Regions from separate parts of the Desulfomicrobium apsheronum genome, predicted to be linked through region 2. Evidence: predicted binding sites of a transcription regulator. Region 2 holds the regulator's gene; the other holds the start of a gene.
What was found. Region 2 encodes sigma-54, which starts transcription at its own class of promoters, with help from an activator protein. Its sites were predicted from a motif close to CTGGCACGGNNNNTGCTT; they were not measured.
Positions count from the first base shown of each region.

Region 1: the regulator sigma-54 is predicted to act here: its motif matches at 6,889-6,906, upstream of BMZ40_RS10775 (NifB/NifX family molybdenum-iron cluster-binding protein).

Region 1 is NZ_FORX01000010.1:55,298-65,047, reverse strand. It holds gene BMZ40_RS10820 (Fic family protein) at 1-111, shown strand, start outside; tRNA gene BMZ40_RS10815 (tRNA-Glu) at 234-311, opposite strand; tRNA gene BMZ40_RS10810 (tRNA-Gln) at 318-391, opposite strand; gene BMZ40_RS10805 (DUF2927 domain-containing protein) at 454-1,089, opposite strand; gene BMZ40_RS10800 (DciA family protein) at 1,086-1,568, opposite strand; gene BMZ40_RS10795 (ArsR/SmtB family transcription factor) at 1,692-2,627, shown strand; gene ahcY (adenosylhomocysteinase) at 2,668-4,089, shown strand; gene metK (methionine adenosyltransferase) at 4,120-5,289, shown strand; gene BMZ40_RS10780 (sigma-54 interaction domain-containing protein) at 5,395-6,771, shown strand; gene BMZ40_RS10775 (NifB/NifX family molybdenum-iron cluster-binding protein) at 6,931-7,464, shown strand; gene BMZ40_RS10770 (Mrp/NBP35 family ATP-binding protein) at 7,505-8,416, shown strand; gene BMZ40_RS10765 (MBL fold metallo-hydrolase) at 8,432-9,271, shown strand; gene BMZ40_RS10760 (N-acyl homoserine lactonase family protein) at 9,323-9,750, shown strand, end outside.
Region 2 is NZ_FORX01000006.1:78,183-87,932, reverse strand. It holds gene kdsA (3-deoxy-8-phosphooctulonate synthase) at 1-504, shown strand, start outside; gene BMZ40_RS08205 (KdsC family phosphatase) at 494-1,018, shown strand; gene lptC (LPS export ABC transporter periplasmic protein LptC) at 1,015-1,551, shown strand; gene BMZ40_RS08195 (LptA/OstA family protein) at 1,567-2,079, shown strand; gene lptB (LPS export ABC transporter ATP-binding protein) at 2,076-2,798, shown strand; gene rpoN (RNA polymerase factor sigma-54) at 2,905-4,332, shown strand; gene hpf (ribosome hibernation-promoting factor, HPF/YfiA family) at 4,403-4,945, shown strand; gene BMZ40_RS08175 (PTS sugar transporter subunit IIA) at 4,949-5,398, shown strand; gene rapZ (RNase adapter RapZ) at 5,423-6,310, shown strand; gene BMZ40_RS08165 (PTS sugar transporter subunit IIA) at 6,323-6,733, shown strand; gene BMZ40_RS08160 (PTS sugar transporter subunit IIB) at 6,736-7,200, shown strand; gene BMZ40_RS08155 (hypothetical protein) at 7,381-7,905, shown strand; gene BMZ40_RS08150 (manganese-dependent inorganic pyrophosphatase) at 7,996-8,916, shown strand; gene BMZ40_RS08145 (hypothetical protein) at 9,449-9,750, opposite strand, start outside.

The DNA of each region.
Region 1 (9,750 bases), on a different contig from region 2:
CTGACAGGGGTCAGCCGGAACACCTTGAAAGATCATTTCCGCAAGCTGGTGCAGAACAGGCATCTTGTCATGCAGGGGCAAGGCCGGGGGGTGTGGTATAGGCTTGGCTGAAATAGCAGGGTTACACGATTTGAATGGACGGAAAGAAAAAGCCCCGTGCTTTCGCGCGGGGCCTAGGGGGTGTTTCCCGGAACCTCCGGGGGGCGGGAGCGTGTCCCGATTTTGTGCTGATGTGGCGTCCCCAAGGGGATTTGAACCCCTGTTATCGGCGTGAAAGGCCGGTGTCCTGGACCTAGCTAGACGATGGGGACGCATGGTGGCTGGGCGACTTAGATTCGAACTAAGATTGACGGAGTCAGAGTCCGCTGTCCTACCGTTGAACGATCGCCCAGCAGCGAAAAGTCTCATTAGGGAAAGAGGTCCGGGCTGTCAAGATCGGAAAAACGGCGACTCTTACCAGGAACCGCCCGGGGCAAGATTTGGGCTGTAAATGGTTTTGAGGACAAGGATGTCGGAGTCCGAAAAGATGCTGTTTTTTTCTTCCTGCGCCTGTCTGGAGTTGAGGACCGTGTCGACGGTTGCCTTCGGGTGGGTCATGATGCCCAGGGCGTGCATGAGTTCGTGGCGGACGATCCAGAGCTTCTGGCCGCCCGAGGTCTGAAAGTTCAGATGCAGGGCGATGTCCGCCTTTCTGATGACCCCGTTATTCGAGGCCAGTAGCGTGAAGCCCCGGATGAGATCTCCTATCTCCTGCCAGCCCGCCATGCCCTGGGCGCTTTTGCTCACTGTCGCCTGCCATTCTTCCTTTGAGTCGGTCAGAAAAAAACGGACGTTGGCCTGGTTCATGGAAGAGACCTGTTTGAAGGACAGCTGGGGGATGATGCGTCGCACTTCGTTCACGACGGTATCAATATAATATTGTCCTTCAAGGCGATCCTTGCCGCCGATCCAGAAGAGCACCGGTTCCTCAAAGCGCGTGATTTTGCCGCTTGGGATGTAGTCGCGCAGGACCGCGTCCGTGTCTGCCCGAACCTGCGTGGGCAGGAACAGCAGGGCAATGATGACAAGAAAGAGCGCGTGTCTGTTCATTCGTCCTCCGGGATTTCGAGGTCCGGGCGGAAATGCCTGACGTAGGCTCGGTAGCAGGACGTCACGGGCGAAGACGGGTCCATGCAGGGCAAAAGGTTGCCGAGGATGTCGGGTTTGGGGGGCTCGGGGCGGGGCGGAAATTTTGGGAGCAAGGATTGATCCAGGGCTGGTCGGCCGGCCATGAGCTCGATCTGCACCTTCTGAAAATAGGCGTTGCCCAGAAAGCCGTTGGCCTTGTCCAGGATATTTTGCGCGAAATAGGAAAATTCCTGCATGACCATGGAGTTGGTCGCGCCAAGAAGCATGGTGGTTTTACGGTGTCCCAGGGGGCGGATCATTTCGGCGATTTCCGCCCCGAGAATTTCGGGCCAGTGTCTCCACAACCGGGCAATGGCCAGCTCCAGGGCGGCCTCCGGCGTGCCGAGGACCGTGCCGAGCGCCTCGGACGCGGAGCGGACTTTCTTTTGTCTTTGATGCATCTTTATTAAGTAACCGTCTTGCCGGTGCCAGGCAAGACTGGTTCTTGACCTTTGCACGGCGGGCATGTAGGCGTGCCTATATCAGGATATCTTGATATATAAAAATAACCACATGCGCCACTCATGAAACTACTGACCCAGACCAAGGCCCTGGCCGATGAAACCAGGCTTCGCCTCATCGGCGTGCTCGCCGCCCACGAGCTCAACGTGGGTGAGATCGTGCAGGTTCTGGACATGGGCCAGTCGCGTATCTCGCGGCATCTGAAAATCCTCATGGACGCCGGGCTGGTGGCTTGCCAACGCCATGGCTTGTGGGCCTTCTACTCGTCTTCATCGGCCAACGGCTCTCGCGCATTGCTTGCGGCCGTGCTGGAAGGACTCAAGGATTTGCCCGAGCACCGTCAGGATTTGGACCGCGCCGCACAGGTCCTGAACGATCGCCGTCGCTCAACGACCCACTTTTTTGACGGCATCGCTTCGGACTGGAACCGCCTGAGCCGCGAAATGCTCGGCGATTTCGCGCTTGGGCCGGCCATCATGAAGCGCCTTGCCGCCGCCGAGACGCAGCGGGGTACTGTGGTCGATCTGGGGTGCGGCCCAGGCCTTCTGCTTGGGCATCTGGCCGGAGCAGCGGGATGCGTCATCGGCGTGGACAACTCTGCGCGCATGCTCGACGCGGCGGCCAAGCTCCTGCCCGAGGGGCTTGAGGTCAGCCTGCGCATCGGCGACCTCGAACATCTGCCCCTGCGCGACGGAGAAGCGGACGCGGCCATAATGTCGCTGGTGCTGCACCATCTGGCCGCGCCCCAGGACGGCATCGCCGAGATGGGCCGGGTGGTCCGCCCCGGAGGACAGGCGGTGCTGGTGGATTTTCTGCTGCACGACAACGAAACCCTGCGCACGCGCTACGGCGACCGCTGGCTCGGTTTTTCCCCGGACGACCTGCAGTCGTGGATGGAGAAGGCCGGGTTCCAGGAGCTGAGCTGCGAGCGACACCCCGTCAATCTGGGGCTGACCCTCATGGTCATCACCGCCCGCCGGGAAGAATTTTCAGTTTAACATCAGGTGGCCACGGCCACAGCCAAGGAAAGGAGATACCATGACGTTACCCATTGACCCAAAGCTTGATCACAAGGTCGCCGACATGAGTCTGGCCGATTGGGGATCCAAGGAAATGCAGCTGTCCGAACGCGAAATGCCCGGACTTATGGCGCTCATCGACAAGTACGGCAGCGAAAAGCCCCTGAAGGGCCTGCGCGTGACCGGCAGCCTGCACATGACCATCCAGACGGCCATGCTCATCAAGACCCTGCACGCTCTGGGAGCGGATGTGCGCTGGGCCTCCTGCAACATTTTTTCCACCCAGGACCATGCTGCGGCCGCCATTGTCGAGCAGGGCCTGGCCAAGGTTTTCGCCTGGAAGGGCGAGACCCTGGAAGATTACTGGTGGTGCACGGAGATGGCCCTGACCTGGCCCGACGGCACTGGTCCGGACCTCATCGTCGATGACGGCGGGGATGCGACCCTGCTCGTGCACGAAGGCGTGAAGGTCGAGAAGGATCCGTCCCTGCTCTCTCGGACCACGGACAACAAGGAATTCCGCTGCGTGCTCGACCGGCTCATCGTCAGCGCCAAGGCCGATCCCCAGAAGTGGACGAAGATCGCCGCCCGCATCCGTGGCGTGTCCGAGGAGACCACCACCGGCGTGCATCGCCTCTATCAGATGGCCAAGAACGGCGAGCTGCTTTTCCCGGTCTTCAACGTCAACGACTCCGTAACCAAGTCCAAGTTCGACAACCTCTACGGTTGCCGCGAATCCCTGGCCGACGGCATCAAGCGGGCCACGGACATCATGGTCGCGGGCAAGGTCGTGCTGGTCTGCGGCTACGGCGACGTAGGCAAGGGCTGCGCCCAGTCCATGCGCGGCTTCGGTGCGCGCGTGCTCATCACCGAGGTTGACCCCATCTGCGCGCTGCAGGCGGCCATGGAAGGCTACGAGGTCACGACCATGGTCAAGGGTTGCCAGGAAGCGGACATCTTCGTCACGGCCACCGGCAATTACCATGTCGTGCGCGGCGAGCACATGCTGACCATGAAGGACGAGGCCATCATCTGCAACATCGGCCACTTCGACAACGAGATCGACATGGGCTTCCTGGAAGATACCCCGGGCTGCACCAAGGTCACGGTCAAGCCGCAGGTGGACAAATGGACCCTGCCTTCCGGCAAGAGCCTCATCATCCTGGCCGAAGGCCGGCTGGTGAACCTGGGTTGCGCCACCGGCCACCCCAGCTTCGTCATGTCCAACTCCTTCACCAACCAGGTTCTGGCCCAGCTCGATCTGGCCAAGAACGATTATCCCCCGCAGGTCATGATTCTGCCCAAGATTCTGGACGAGGAAGTGGCCCGCCTGCATCTGGCGCGTCTGGGCGTGGAGCTTGAGACCCTGTCCACGGAGCAGGCCGATTACATCGGAGTGCCCGTGACCGGTCCGTACAAGCCCGATCATTACCGCTATTAACAACCTCCCCATGCAAGAAGGAGATTTTTCATGATTCTCAATGCCGATCATTATCTGTTTACGTCCGAGTCCGTGACCGAGGGACACCCCGATAAAATCGCGGACCAGATCTCCGACGCCGTGCTGGACTGCCTGCTGGCCCAGGATCCCCGCTCCCGCGTGGCCTGCGAGACCCTGGTCACCACCGGCATGGCCGTCATCGCCGGTGAGATCACGACCGAAGCCTATGCCGACCTGCCCGAGATTGTGCGCTCCACGGTGCGCGAGATCGGTTATGTCAGCTCCGACATGGGCTTTGACGCCAACACCTGCGCGGTGCTGTCCTCCATCGACAAGCAGTCCCCGGACATCGCCATGGGCGTTGACCGCGCCAAGCCCGAGGATCAGGGCGCCGGCGACCAGGGCATGATGTTCGGATACGCCACCACGGAGACGAGCGCGCTCATGCCCGCGCCCATCTACTACGCCCACGGCCTGAGTCGCCGTCTGGCGGAGGTGCGCAAGTCCGGCATCCTGAATTTCCTGCGTCCCGACGGCAAGACCCAGGTCTCCGTCGAGTACCGCAAGGGCAAGCCCGTGCGCATCGACAACGTGGTCGTCTCCTCCCAGCACACCCCCGAGGTGACCTACGAGGAAATCGTCGAGGGCATCAAGCGCGAGGTCATCGCCAAGGTCATGCCCGCGGACATGATGGACGCGAACACCCGCATCTACATCAACACCACGGGCCGTTTCGTGGCTGGTGGCCCCCTGGCCGACTGCGGCCTGACCGGACGCAAGATCATCAACGACACCTACGGCGGCATGGGCAACCACGGCGGCGGCGCCTTCTCGGGCAAGGATCCGTCCAAGGTCGACCGCTCCGGCGCCTACATGGCCCGTTACGTGGCCAAGAACATCGTGGCCGCGGGCCTGGCGGGCACCTGCGAAGTGCAGATCGCCTACGCCATCGGCGTGGCCGAGCCGGTTTCCGTGCTGGTCACCACCGGGGGCACGGGCGTCGTCCCGGATGAGGTCCTGACCAAGGCCGTGCGCACGGTCTTCGACCTGCGCCCCTACTACATCATCAAAAGACTCAACCTGATCCAGCCCATCTACAGGAAGAGCGCCTGCTACGGCCATTTCGGCCGCGAGGATTTCATCTTCCCCTGGGAAGTTACCGATGCCGTCGCGGACCTGAAGACCGCCGCCAAGGTTTAGACCGGGCCTGATTCATCATGCGGGGCGGAAGGGAACATCTCCTTTCCGCCCTTCTTTGTTTTCATGCGCTCTTGACCGAGCCTGCCGAGAGGGACAAGAAAAGCCATGTCCTCGTCCACAAAGAATCCCGCTACGCGCACGCCCACGGACGCCATCCTCGAGAGCATCTCCGACGGGGTGTTCACCGTCGATCTTGAGTGGCGCGTCACGTCCTTCAATCGCGCCGCCGAAGAGATCACCGGAGTGCCCCGCTCCGAGGCCATCGGACGCCTGTGCTCCGAGGTCTTCCGTTCCAGCCTGTGCGGCGACAACTGCCCCCTGCAGGATACGCTTGCGAGCGGCAGGCCGCGCATCGGCACCTGCGGATATATCATCACGGCGCAAGGGGAACGCATCCCCATCAGCGTGTCCACGGCGGTGTTCCGCGACGAGAACGGCCAGGTCATGGGCGGAGCCGAAACATTCCGCGATCTTTCGGAAATCGACGCATTGAAGCGCGAACTTGAAGGCCGCTACCATGTCGGCGAGCTCTTCAGCCGCAGTCCGCGCATGCACAAGCTCTTCTCCATGCTGCCGGCCATCGCCGCCAGCCCCAGCACGGTCCTGCTCACCGGGGAAACCGGCACCGGCAAGGAACTCTTCGCCCGCACCATCCATTCCCTGAGCGCTCATGCCGGTGGACCTTTCATCGCCGTCAACTGCGCGGCTCTGCCGGATACATTGCTTGAGTCCGAACTCTTCGGGGTCAAGGCCGGGGCTTACACCGGGGCAAACCGCGACCGGCTGGGCCGTTTTGCCCAGGCCCGGGGCGGGACGATTTTTCTGGATGAGATCGGGGAAATCAGTCCGGCCCTGCAGGTGCGGCTGTTGCGCGTATTGCAGGAGCGCACCTTCGAACCGCTGGGGTCCTCCAGGACCGAATCCACCGACGCCCGAGTCATTGTGGCCACCAATCGCAATCTGGCGGAGCTGATTCGGGCCGGTGATTTCCGCGAGGACCTCTATTACCGCATCAATGTCATCCGGCTGGAGTTGCCCCCTTTGCGTGAGCGCAAGGACGATCTGCCGCTGCTGGTGGAGCAGTTCATCCGCCGCCTGAACCGCATCCAGGGGCGCACGGTCACGGGCATCAGCACCGAGGCCCTGTCCCTGCTCATGGCGCATGACTGGCCGGGCAACATCCGGGAGCTTGAGAACTGCATCGAGAGGGCCTTTGTGCTTTGCGGCGAAGGGCGTATCGACATCGACCACCTGCCGGACGAATTGACCCTGCTGGCCCCTCGTGGACACTTCGGCGAGGGCCGCGCCATGCACGACATGCTCGACAGGCAGGCCATTCACGCGGCTCTGGAGCGCAACGACTTCAATCGCCTGGCAGCGGCACGCGAGCTGGGCATCCACAAAACCACGCTCTTTCGGCGCATGAAGCGCCTCGGCATGGCCTTGCCCGAACGCGACGGCCGATCCTCCCCGAAAGAGTAGCCATGGTGCTACTCATTTGTTCCCTTGTGGTGCGTTTGCGCCCCTCCATGTTTTTTCTTTTTCGCATGATATTCTTTATTATCAGTGTATTATCCGTTTTTCATATGCGTCCGTCCGGCGGCACGCCTCATGCTTCGCAAGAGGGAAAGAGGAGCCATAATGTCGCGCATTGCCTTGCATCAATGGCAGGATCGTATCGCGCCGGTCTTTGACGTCGGCGGGCGCATCCTTGTGTTGGCCGAAGGGGGCCGTAAGCGGGAAGAGCATGTCCTGTCGCGCGGCGAGCCTTTGCACAGGGCCGAGGACCTGCTTCGTCTGGATGTTGGGACGCTCATTTGCGGGGCCATTTCCAGGCCCATGCAAGAAGCCCTTGCGGCCGGAGGAATCAAGGTTGTCGGTTTCGTGACCGGTGATCTGGAACGGGTCATCACGGCCTGGGAGCGTGGCGATCTGGATGAAAGATTTGACATGCCCGGCTGCCGAGGCAGGGGCTTTGGACGTCAAAGGGGCATGCAGCAGTCACGCAGGGCAGATCCGGAACCATTCCCGGCAAGGCCGGGCTCGGGCCCTCGGAGCCCTGAGGGCTGGGCGGAGGGGGCGCCGGGCGGCGCGCGAATCCGCAACAGGCGAGGCAGGGATTTGCGTGGCGATCCGGAGAAGGATTCGGGCAAGGGCGGTTCGTCCGCCGTTTGAAAAAAATTGAACAACTAACCGCGTATCGTGGAGTAACTGAATGGAGAATATGGAAAACAGCGCCCCCAGGGCCAGTACGTGCGATTCATGCAAGGATTCCAGCTGCTCGGCGGCCAAGCGCGAGCTGGGTGAGAACGATCAGGATTTCGAGGACCGTCGGGCCCTGCAATCCCGGCTGTGCCATATCGGGCACAAGATCATGGTCATGTCCGGCAAGGGCGGCGTGGGCAAGAGCACCGTGGCCGTAAACCTGGCCATGGGACTCATGCTCGCGGGCAAGAAGGTCGGACTCCTCGATGTCGACATCCATGGCCCCAGCGTGCCGACCATGCTCGGCCTGGAAGGGGCGAACATCGAAGCCGGTCCCGACGGCCTCGTCCCGGTGGAGCTTGGGCACCTCAAGGTCATGTCCATGGGCTTTCTGTTGCGCAATCCCGACGACGCGGTCATCTGGCGCGGTCCGGTCAAGGGCAACGTCATCAAGCAATTTCTGAAGGACGTGGCCTGGGGCGATCTGGATTACCTGATCATCGACGCGCCTCCCGGCACCGGCGACGAGCCCCTGTCCATCTGTCAGCTCATCAACCCCATCGACGGAGCCGTGGTGGTGACCACGCCGCAGCGCGTGGCGGCCATGGACGTGCGCAAGTCCATCACTTTCTGCGCGCAGGTCGGCATGAAGGTGCTGGGCGTGGTCGAGAACATGAGCGGATTCGTGTGTCCCAAGTGCGGAGAATTGACCCATATCCTGCGTTCCGGCGGCGGACGGCTCATGGCCGAGGACATGGGCGTTCCCTTTCTCGGTTCCATCCCCATCGATCCGATGGTGGCCGAAGCCGGTGACATGGGGCAGGCGTTTGTCATGCACCATGCCGCAAGCCCGACGGCGGAACTCATGCGCAGTGTTGTCGCGCCGCTTTTGGAGCTGCCAACCGTCAAACAGGATGCCTGATCACGGAGATTCATCATGCACAAGACCGTGCTGACGGTGCTGGTCGACAATCAGGCCGGCTTCGGATGTCTGGCGGAGCATGGCTTCGCCTTGTGGATAGAGCATGGCGACGGGCACATCTTGCTCGACACCGGCCAGGGCACCGCCCTGGCCGAAAACGTCCATGCGCTTGGGATCGATCTGGGCCGCACCGACGCGCTGGTCCTGAGCCATGGCCATTACGATCATACCGGCGCGGTGCCCATGGTGCTCGGGGCCGCGCCGAAAGTGCGGGTGTACTGCCATTCGGGCGTGACCGAGCCCCGCTACAGCATCTCGGGCGGCGAGGTCCGGGATATCCGCATGCCCATGTTCTCGATGCGGGCCCTGGCAACTCTGCCCGTGGAGCGCATGTTCTGGAACGGCGGGGCGCAATTGCTCGGAGATGGGATCGGCCTGAGCGGTTTCATTCCGAGGTGGACGGATTTCGAGGACGCAGGGGGACCGTTCTATTTTGATCCCCATGGCCTGCGTTCCGACCCTGTCGACGACGACCAGGCCCTGTGGATCAGCACCGACAAGGGGCTGATCGTCTGCCTGGGCTGCTGTCACGCGGGCCTGATCAACACTCTCACCCATCTGCGGGAGATCACCGGCGAGAGCCGCATCCGCGCCGTGATCGGCGGTCTCCACCTGGGCTCGGCCAGCCGGGAGCGGCTGGAAATGACCGCGCAGGCCCTGCGTGACATGCAGCCCGAACTGCTGGTTCCGTGTCATTGCACAGGGGAGGGGGCTATCGCCTATCTGCGCGATCATCTGGACTGTCCCGTGCACACCGGCTACAGTGGATTCCGCTTGGACACGTCCGAGCCTTGACACACATGCGCCGCGGCTTTCCGGCCGTGGCGCCATCCAGCGGAGCAATGCATGACCTACACCATCCATCCCATCGTCATGGGCACCAAGGTCTTCGACAAAGGCATGATGACCTATCAGCACGATTACGGCACGCCCTACACCATCCCCATCTACTGCTGGTATCTGGAAGGCGGGGACAGGAAGATCCTGGTGGATACGGGGGAGATGCACCCGGTGATCTCAGAGGAGCGGGAAAAGGCCATCGGCGGGAAGATCCATACCTTCGACGAGGGGCTGGCCCGTTACGGCCTGACGCCCGAGGACATCGACATCGTTCTGCACACCCACCTGCATAACGATCACTGCGAGAACGACGCACGATGCGTGAACGCGAAGATCTACGTCCACGAAAAGGAGCTTGCGCGCATCCACGACCCGCACCCTCTCGATTTCCGTTATCTGGAGGACTACATCGAGGAGGCGGAGGAGAACGGTCA
Region 2 (9,750 bases):
GCCGACGTGCTTCAGATTCCTGCCTTCCTTTGCCGCCAGACCGATCTGCTGCTCGCCGCCGCGCGCACCGAGCGCATCGTGAACATCAAGAAAGGACAGTTCATGGCACCCTGGGACATGCAGGGACCGGTGGAAAAAATCCGCTCCGAAGGATTCGAGCGCATCTGGCTGACCGAGCGCGGATCCATGTTCGGCTACAACAATCTGGTCGTGGATTTTCGCTCCCTGGTCATCATGAAGCAGTTCGGCTGCCCCGTGATCTTCGACGCCACCCACTCCGTGCAACTGCCCGGCGGACAGGGCACGTCCTCCGGCGGCCAGCGCGAGTTCGTGCCGCCGCTGGCCCGGGCTGCCGTGGCCTGCGGCTGCCAGGGCCTCTTCATGGAGATCCATCCGGACCCGGACAAGGCCCTCTGCGACGGCCCCAATTCCTGGCCCCTGGCCAAGGCACGCACCCTTCTCTCGGAGCTGGCGGCCATCTGGAGCATCCCAAATGAATGCTGAACTCCTCGCCCGGGACGTGCGTCTGATCATCCTGGACGTGGACGGGGTGCTCACCGACGGCGGCCTCTATTATGACGAATCAGGCTGCGTGATGAAACGCTTCAACGTCCAGGACGGACTGGCCATCAAGATGGCCCCGCAGGCCGGCATCGAATTCGCGGTCATCACCGGCCTTGATTCCCCGGCAGTGCGCAGGCGGGTCACGGAGCTTGGCATCAGCCATTACTATCCCGGCCATCACCGCAAGGCCCCGATCCTGCGCCGGATTTCCGAAGAGACGGGCATCCCCTTGGCGCAGATGGCCTATGTCGGTGACGACTGGGTCGATGCGGCGCCTATGTCCCTGGTCGGGCTGCCCATCGCCGTCCCCAACGCCCGCCCCGAGATATTGAAACTCGCGGCCTGGACCACCAGATCCATGGGAGGCCAGGGTGCCGTGCGCGAAGCCATAGATTTCATCCTGCGCGCCCAGGGCAAACTCGAAGCCCTTTGGCAGGACTGGGTCCGGGAATGAAGCGACTGTTGGTCGGGCTTTTGGCCCTTGTCGTTCTGGCCGGAATCGCGATGCTCGGCAAACGCCTGCTCTGGCCCGAGCGTCTGGACAATCCGTCGATCCGGAATCTGGATGTGGACCTGAGCCTCAAAGGCGTAAACCTGAGCCAGGGCAAGGACGGCAAGAAGCTCTGGAACCTGAGCGCCACCGGCGCCGACTACTCCGAAAACGGCGATGAACTGACGCTCGCCGCCCCGATCATCGTCTATTGGGGCGAAGAAGGCGGGGAACCCATCGAAGTTCGGGCGCCCAGGGGGCAGGTCTGGCAAAAAGAGGACCGGGCCAGAATGTGGGATGGGGTCAACGGCACCCAGGGCCAATACGAGATGCGCTCCGAGACCCTTGACTACACAGGACAAAACCGCACACTCGTGCTCGGCGGCACGGTTGAACTGACTGGCGAATCCATGCAGGGCCGCTCGGACACCCTGACATATTTTCTGGACACAGGGGACTTCCTGGCCCAAGGCAACGTCCAGGTCATCATGAACTGACAAGCGGGTTACCAAATGCGTTCACTCATAATTCTTCTCTTCCTCGCCTGTGCGACGCCTCTCTGGGCGGCCGAGACCGTCCCGGTCAAGATCACTTCCGACACCATGACCTACACCCAGAAAGGGGACCAAGTGATTTTCACCGGCTCCGTGTATGTCATTCGTCAGGACATCCAGCTCTGGTCCGACACGCTGACCGTGCTGCTGGAAAAAAAGGATGGCGCCAAGAACGCCACCCAGAGCGTGCCTGACGAGCAGGGAGCCATCAAGAAAATCATCGCCAAGGGCAACGTGCGCATAAAAGCGGACAAGGGCCGCACCGGCACCTGCGGAAAGGCCACCTACGAAGCCGACAAGGACCTACTGACCATGGAAGACAGCCCCATGCTCATGGAAGGCGCCAACAAGATCCAAGGCGAGGTCATAAAGCTCTACATCAAGGAAAACCGCAGCGAGGTCCTGGGCGGCAAGGGACGGGTCGAGGCCATCTTCAACACTCCCGCCGGCAACCAGGGGCTTGGGCAGTGACCACCCTGACCGGTCAGAATCTGGCCAAGCGTTACGGAGCCAGGGATGTCGTGCACGACATCGAGCTTGACGTGAGCCAGGGCGAAGTGGTTGGCGTCCTGGGGCCCAACGGGGCAGGCAAGACGACCACCTTCTACATGCTCGCGGGCATCGTGCGGCCCACGCGGGGACAGGTCCTCCTGGACGGCCAGGACATAACCCGCTGGCCCCTGCACAAAAGGGCCCGCGCGGGCATGAGCTACCTGCCGCAGGAAAGCTCAATCTTTCGCAAACTGACCGTGCGTCAGAACCTGCAACTGATTCTCGAATATTCGGGATTCTCACGCGACGAGCAAAAGCACACGGCGGACAGGCTGCTCGATGAACTGGGGATCACCCGCCTTGAAGGACAGCTGGCCGCCTTTCTGTCCGGCGGAGAACGCCGCAGGCTGGAAATTGCCCGCGCCCTGATCCAGAATCCAAAATTCATCCTCCTGGACGAACCCTTCGCCGGCATCGATCCCCTGGCCGTGGACGACATCCAGGCCATCATCCGGGACCTTCGCGACAAGAACATCGGCGTGCTCATCTCCGACCACAATGTTCGCGAAACGCTCCAGATCTGCGACCGTGCGTACCTTGTCCACGACGGCCGCATCATCCTGAACGGCAGCCCGGAAGAGATCGTCGCCGACCCGGGTGCGCGCAAGGTTTACCTCGGTGAAGGATTCAGCCTCTAGCGGACACGATTTTCCAAGGATTGCCAGGACCTAAGCTTTATGGCAGATTCGTTACTGGGTAGTTTTTTAGCCTGCAATCCTCTGACACGGTGAAACCAAATCAATTATGGGCCTTGAACTCCGACAAAACCTCAAGCTGACGCAGCAGCTGGTCATGACACCGCAGCTGCAGCAGGCCATCAAGCTGCTTCAGCTCTCCAGATTCGAGCTTCTCGAAGCCGTTCAGCAGGAGTTGCTTGAGAACCCCATGCTTGAGGAGGGGGTCAAGGAAATTTCAGAAGAGCACGAAATCCAGGCTCCGGCAGAAACACGCCCGGAAACTTCCTACGAAGACGCGGAGCTGATGCGCAACGCGGACTGGGAAAACTACCTCGGCGATTTTTCAAGCACCGCCAAGCAAGTGCAGTTCAAGGAGACCGAGGCCCTTGAGGAGATGATGTCCTACGAGGCCAGGCTCTCGGGCAAGCCTTCCCTGGATGGTCATCTGCTGTGGCAGCTCTGTCTGTCCAACATCACCGAAGAAGAGGAGATGATCGGCGAGGCCATCATCGGCAACCTCGATTCCCAGGGCTACCTGATGAGCACCGCCGAGGACATCGCCTCCGAGACGCTCTCTCCCCTGGCCCTGGTGGAGTCCATGCTGCATCGTCTGCAGCGCTTCGATCCCGTGGGCGTGGCCGCGCGCTCTCCTCGGGAATGCCTGCTCATCCAGCTGGAAATGCTGGGCCAGGACGATCCCATCCTGATCTCCCTGGTGGGGGAACATCTCGAAGACATCGAAAAGCGCCGCTACAAACCGCTCCTGCGCAAGTTCAAGATCCAGATGGAGGATCTCAAGGCCTATCTGGACATAATCCAGTCCCTGGACCCCATGCCGGGCGCCAGTTACGGCAGCGAGAGCACCATATATGTCAGCCCGGATGTTTTCGTGTACGAATACGAAGGGGATTTCGTCATCGTCATGAACGACGACGGCCTGCCCAAGTTGCAGCTCAGCCCGTACTACATGGACGACATGCACCTGGCCGTCAAAGGCCCGGACCGTGAATATCTGCACGACAAGATGCGCTCCGCCATGTGGCTCATGAAGAGCTTGCACCAAAGGCAAAGAACATTATATAAAGTGGTTGAAAGCATTGTCAGGTTTCAGCGGGGCTTTTTTGAACACGGGGTGACCAAGCTCAAACCGCTCATCCTCAAGGATGTAGCCGATGACATCGAAATGCACGAGTCCACGGTCAGCCGGATCACCACGAACAAATACGTGGCCACCCCGCACGGCATCATGGAACTGAAATTTTTCTTCAATTCCGCGCTGGAAATGGATGATGGAACCCAGGTCGGATCCGAATCGGTCAAGGCCATCATAAAGAAAATGGTCAGCGAGGAAGACCCGAAGCACCCCTACAGCGATGAAAAAATCGCTTCGGTGCTGAAGGAACGGCTGGATGTGAACATCGCCCGGCGAACAGTGGCCAAATATCGCGCGGTGCTGGGGATCGATTCCTCATCAAAGCGAAAACAGGTTTTTTGATATCCCGCCCTTTGGGCCGCCCCTTTCGGACGGCAAAAAGGGCTGACCCTCAACAATCGAGGAGGCTTCCATGAGGATTACCTTCAATTTCAAAAACTTCGATCCTTCCGACCATCTGCGCAAATACGCCAAGGACCGCTTCGGCAAGCTCGCCAAATTCATGGCCGGCACCCCCGACGCTGAGCTGCAGGTCAATCTCGAAGTGGAGAAATTCCGGCATGTCGCCGATATAGTGCTGACTGGAAAGAACGTGCATATCTCCGCCCGCGAAGACAGCGAGGACATGTACTCCACCGTCGACCTCGTCTGGGACAAGCTTGAAGCCCAGATGCGCAAGACCCGCGATAAGGACAAGAGCCGACGCAAGGGCGGCAGCGACAGCCCCCGCATGGACGCCGCGAGTTTTGACGACGACGCGGACACCAGGCGCAAGCCCGTCATCCAAAAAACCGATGACTTCTCGCCCAAGCCCATGATCGTTGAAGAAGCAGCGCTGCAGCTTGAAAGCTCGGACAACGAATTCCTCGTATTCCTCAACGCCGAAAGCGAAAGGATCAATGTCATTTACCGACGCAAAACCGGCGATTTCGGTTTGATCGACCCCGGGGTATAGGGAATGAAGCTTGCTGAATACCTGGACAAGGATTTGATCATCTCCGACCTCTCGGCCAGGACCAAAACCGAGGTCCTGGCCGAACTCGTTTCGACGCTGTCGACCAAATACCCCGATCTTGACCCCAAGCGCGTGACCCAGGTCCTCATGGACCGGGAAATGCTCGGGACCACCGGCATCGGAGACGGCATCGCCATCCCTCATGGCAAGCTGGACAGCATCGATCAGGTTCTGGTCATTGTCGGCCGCAGCCACGAAGGCGTGGATTTTGCCAGCCTGGACCACAAGCCGGCCAGCATCTTTTTCACGGTGCTGGCTCCTTCAAACGTGGTTGGCCTGCATTTGAAACTCCTGGCCACGGTTTCCCGCCTGCTCAAAGACGGATCGTTCCGCCAGGCCTTTGCCAATTCCCCCGGTCAGGAAGGACTGTGGCATCTGCTGCAGACCGTCTAGCACGAACGCATTCGGAGTATCCCCATGCAGCCTCAACCTGAACAGAAAAACGTGGTCATTGTCTCCGGCATGTCCGGTTCAGGCAAAAGCACGGCGCTCAAGGTCTTTGAAGACATGGGCTTTTTCTGCGTGGACGGACTTCCGGCGCGCATGGCTCCGGCGCTCATCGAACTGTTCTTCAACTCCTCCGCCAAGGACTACCCCGGGCTGGCCATGGGCATGGATCTGCGCCAACCCGACTTTGTGGGTCAGTGGAAGGAAGTGCTGCTTGATGTCCAGAAGTTTTCCGTGCGGCCGACCATTCTCTTCACGGATTCCTCCAACCAGATCCTGCTGCGCAGATACGCCACCACCCGCCGTCCGCATCCCCTGGCCTCGGGCAACTTGGGGCTGGAGGGGGCGCTGGAGCGGGAACGGGAAATACTGGAACCCATCCGCGCCCAGGCTGATCTGGTCATCGACACGTCGCATTATTCGGTGCACGATCTAAGAAGGGTCATTCAGGACAAGTGGGAGAGTCTCTCTTCCCGCAGCCAGGGCATGCGCGTGCATCTCATCTCTTTTGGCTTCAAGTACGGGGCCCCGGCCGAGGCGGACATGGTTACGGACCTGCGCTTCCTGCCCAACCCCTATTTCGACGAGGCCCTGCGCCCCATGTCCGGAAAAGACGAAGCCATCGCCCGGTACGTGCTGGACAGCAACCCCGGGCGCGAATACCTGCGTCGGCTTTTGGAATTTCTTGATTTCACCCTGCCGCTTTATGCGCTGGAAGGGCGTTACCGCCTGACCATGGCTTTCGGATGCACGGGCGGCCGCCACAGGTCCGTGGCCGTGACCGAGGCCGTTCTGGCACATCTGGGCGAACAGGGCTTCAACGTATCTGTCGAACATCGGCATTTCAGTCTTGGATAATCTGGAGGAGTAATGGTTGGAGTGATCGTGGTGACCCATGGCCAGTTTGGCAAATATCTGCTTGAAGCGGCCCAGACGATTTTAGGGCCGCAGGAACAGTGTGCCCACATAGCCGTGGAAGGAACCGTGGAAATGAGCGCCCTGCTTTCGGACCTCAAGTACACCGTCAAGCAGATGGAAACGGGTGACGGCGTCATCATCCTGACCGACATGTTCGGCGGCACGCCGTCCAACATCAGCCTGTCTCTGCTTCAGCCGGGCAAGGTCGACGTCCTGTCCGGGGCGAACCTGCCCATGCTGCTCAGGGTTCTGGGCATGCGCACCCAGGATCTGTCCAAACTCGCCCAGGACGCCAAGAACGCGGCCATTCAAGGCATCGTTGTCGCCGGCGAAGTATTGACCCGCAAAATCACCGAGGCTTAGCCGTGATCTGGTTCCGCATCGACAACCGCCTTGTGCATGGCCAGATCATCGAGGCCTGGCTTCCGCACATCAGGGCCAAGACCCTGCTGGTCGCCAACGACGACCTCGCCGCCGACGAATTGCGGCAGGAAATCATGAGCCTGGCAGTGCCAAGCGGCATCTCCTTTTTGTGCTGCCAAGTCTCGGAGGTCGCTTCGATGCTGCGCAACGTACGCAAGAACGATCCGGATCAGCATGTCCTGATCCTCTTTTCCGACTGCGCCGATGCCAAGGCCGCGCACATGGCCGGGCTGTCCTTTTCCCTGGTCAACATCGGCAATCTGCATTACGGACCGGGCAAGGAGCAGGTGTGCGAACACATCGCCCTGGGAGCGGAAGACCGCTCCTGTCTGAAATATTTCAAGGAGCACGGCGTGGAGATCGATTTCCGCTGCGTGCCTTCGGCAACGACCAAGATTAACCTGTGATGAATACTTCTCGAATCAAATCGGCATGATCGACACTCACGATCTCATCCTGCTGGCCGGAGGAAGTTTTTTTTTGCCCTCCTGTCCCTGACCCGGGTCGCCATTGACCTCGGCTTTGTTCATCGTCCGCTTTTCGCCGCCCTGCTCTGGGCGGGACTGACCTTCAAACTCCAGCCGGCCTTGAGCGCGGGCATTTTTTTCGAGCTGCTCTGGCTCGATCTGTTTCCAGCCGGAACCTACATCCCGCCCCAGGCCCTTCTCTCCCTGATCGGCACCCTGACCATTCTGGCCTGCCTGCCGGATGCCGACATGCGCACCACCGTGCTTGTCGTCATCGCGACCCTGCCCCTGGCCTACCTTGGAGCGTGGATCGAACAACTCTACCGCACACGGCAGAATGCCGGCTACAACCAACTTTTGACCTGGAACCGCAAGGGCAACATAAACGCCTTCGCACCGCACCGGCTTACCGGCAGGGCCCTGGTCGAAATCCTGCTGCTCAATTTTTCGGTCCTCGCGCTCTGCCTGGTGCCCCTTCTGGTCGGTTTGAAAGCACTTCAACCCTGGATTTCAGGCGGCCCGCAACCGACCTGGACCATGCTCTGGATCGCTGCCTGCGCCGGTGCCATTCTCGCCCTGCGTATACGCAAGGCCTACGCTTTGGTCGCCGTCAGCGTGATCCTTGGCGTCATCCTTGGCCTGTGACCTCCAATGTTCTCTCTTGGCAGCCGCGAATAATTGTGATATTTCGCACAATGTCTTTGTTCGCCAATAAACCCTTGTAGGAGGAATACCATGTCCGTTTATGTTTTTGGTCACAAGAATCCCGATTCCGATACCGTTTGCAGCGCCATCGCGCTGGCCGACCTGAAGAGCAAGCTCGGCGTAGCCTGCACCCCGACCGCCCAGGGCGAACTGGCCCCCGAGACCAAGTTCATCCTCGACAAGTTCGGCGTTGCCGCTCCTGCCGTGAAGACCGAATATGCCGGTGAAAAAGTTTTTCTGGTCGACACCTCCGACCTGGCTCAGCTGCCTGACGACATCAAGCAGGCTGAAGTCCTGGGCATCGTCGATCACCACAAGCTGGGTGATCTGACCACCTCCAGCCCCCTGGAATGCTGGATCTGGCCCGTTGGCTGTACCGCCACCGTCCTGACCGCCATGTACAAGTTCCACGGCATCGAAGTTCCCAAGAACATCGCCGGCATCATGCTCTGCGCCATCCTGAGCGACACCGTCATCTTCAAGTCCCCGACCTGCACCCCGGCCGACAAGGAAGCTGCCGCCGAACTGGGCAAGATCGCCGGTATCGCCGACCTGGCCGCCCTGGGCATGGAAATGTTCAAGGTCAAGTCCGCCGTTGAAGGCACCCCGGCCCGCGAGCTGGTTCTGCGCGACTACAAGGACTTCAACATGAACGGCACCAAGGTTGGCATCGGCCAGCTGGAAGTGGTCGACCTGTCCATCCTCGACGCCGTCAAGGGTGACCTGGCCGCCGACATCGCCGCACTGAAGGCCGAGAAGGGCAACCACTCCATATTCCTGCTGCTGACCGACATCATGAAGGAAGGCTCCGAGATCCTGATCGCCTCCGACGACGCCGCCGTGGTCGAGAAGGCCTTCGGCGTCAAGCCTGTGGACGGAAAGGCATGGCTGCCCAAGGTCATGTCCCGCAAAAAGGACGTAGTGCCCAAGTTCGAAAAGGCTTTCGCCTAAATCTTGGCTCTTTGAATGAAAGAAGCCCGTCCAGGTTCGCCTGGGCGGGCTTTTTGATTTCGGGCTGGTGTTTCTTTCCGTATTGTTGCGCGGAGAGGCGCGGCCGAAAGGCATTCATTCGCGGTTGACGCTGACGGTGAAGAGAGAACCGCGAATCTACGCGTCATTCCTGCGAAGGCGGAAATCCATCTTGCTTCCCGTGCAACCAAATACATGGATTCCCGCCTTCGCGGGAATGACATCGAGGCAGGGAGCAAGGCGTTGACTTATCCCGGACGCCTACACAGCTATTGAAGAACACTCCTAATCAGGCATTCAGCGCGGGGTGTGGCGGTTGGCCCGCACAGGGGGCGCCGACTGTCTGACTGAGCCAGGCATCGTTTGTTGAATCAGCGCAGACCGCTTGAAAATCGGTGTGTGTCCGACAGCAGCGATGATTCAACTCTACGAGGCCCGCGAAGGAGTTTCGGCGGCCCCTGTGCGGGCCAACCGCCACGCACCGCCCTCCGACCAGCCAACATCCATCAGCCTTCTATTGTACTTTCTTCCCGCCTACATCCGCCCGCAGGGCCGCGACTTTTCCGCGCAAATATTCCGCCACCAGATCGCCCATGTCGTCCGCGCCGGAATGCTTGCGTGCGTATTCCCGCAGATCGTCCTCGGTCTGCGTCTCCATGCGCTCCGATTCCATGAACATGAGAAAAACCAGGCCCAGGGCCGCGTTGTTTTCCACAGTGCCGTCGCACAGGTGCTGCAACTGTTCGTCAGGCACCGTCTCGAAAAGGCGCTCGGCAAACTCGCCGATCCATTTGGAATACAGTTCGGGCATGAGAT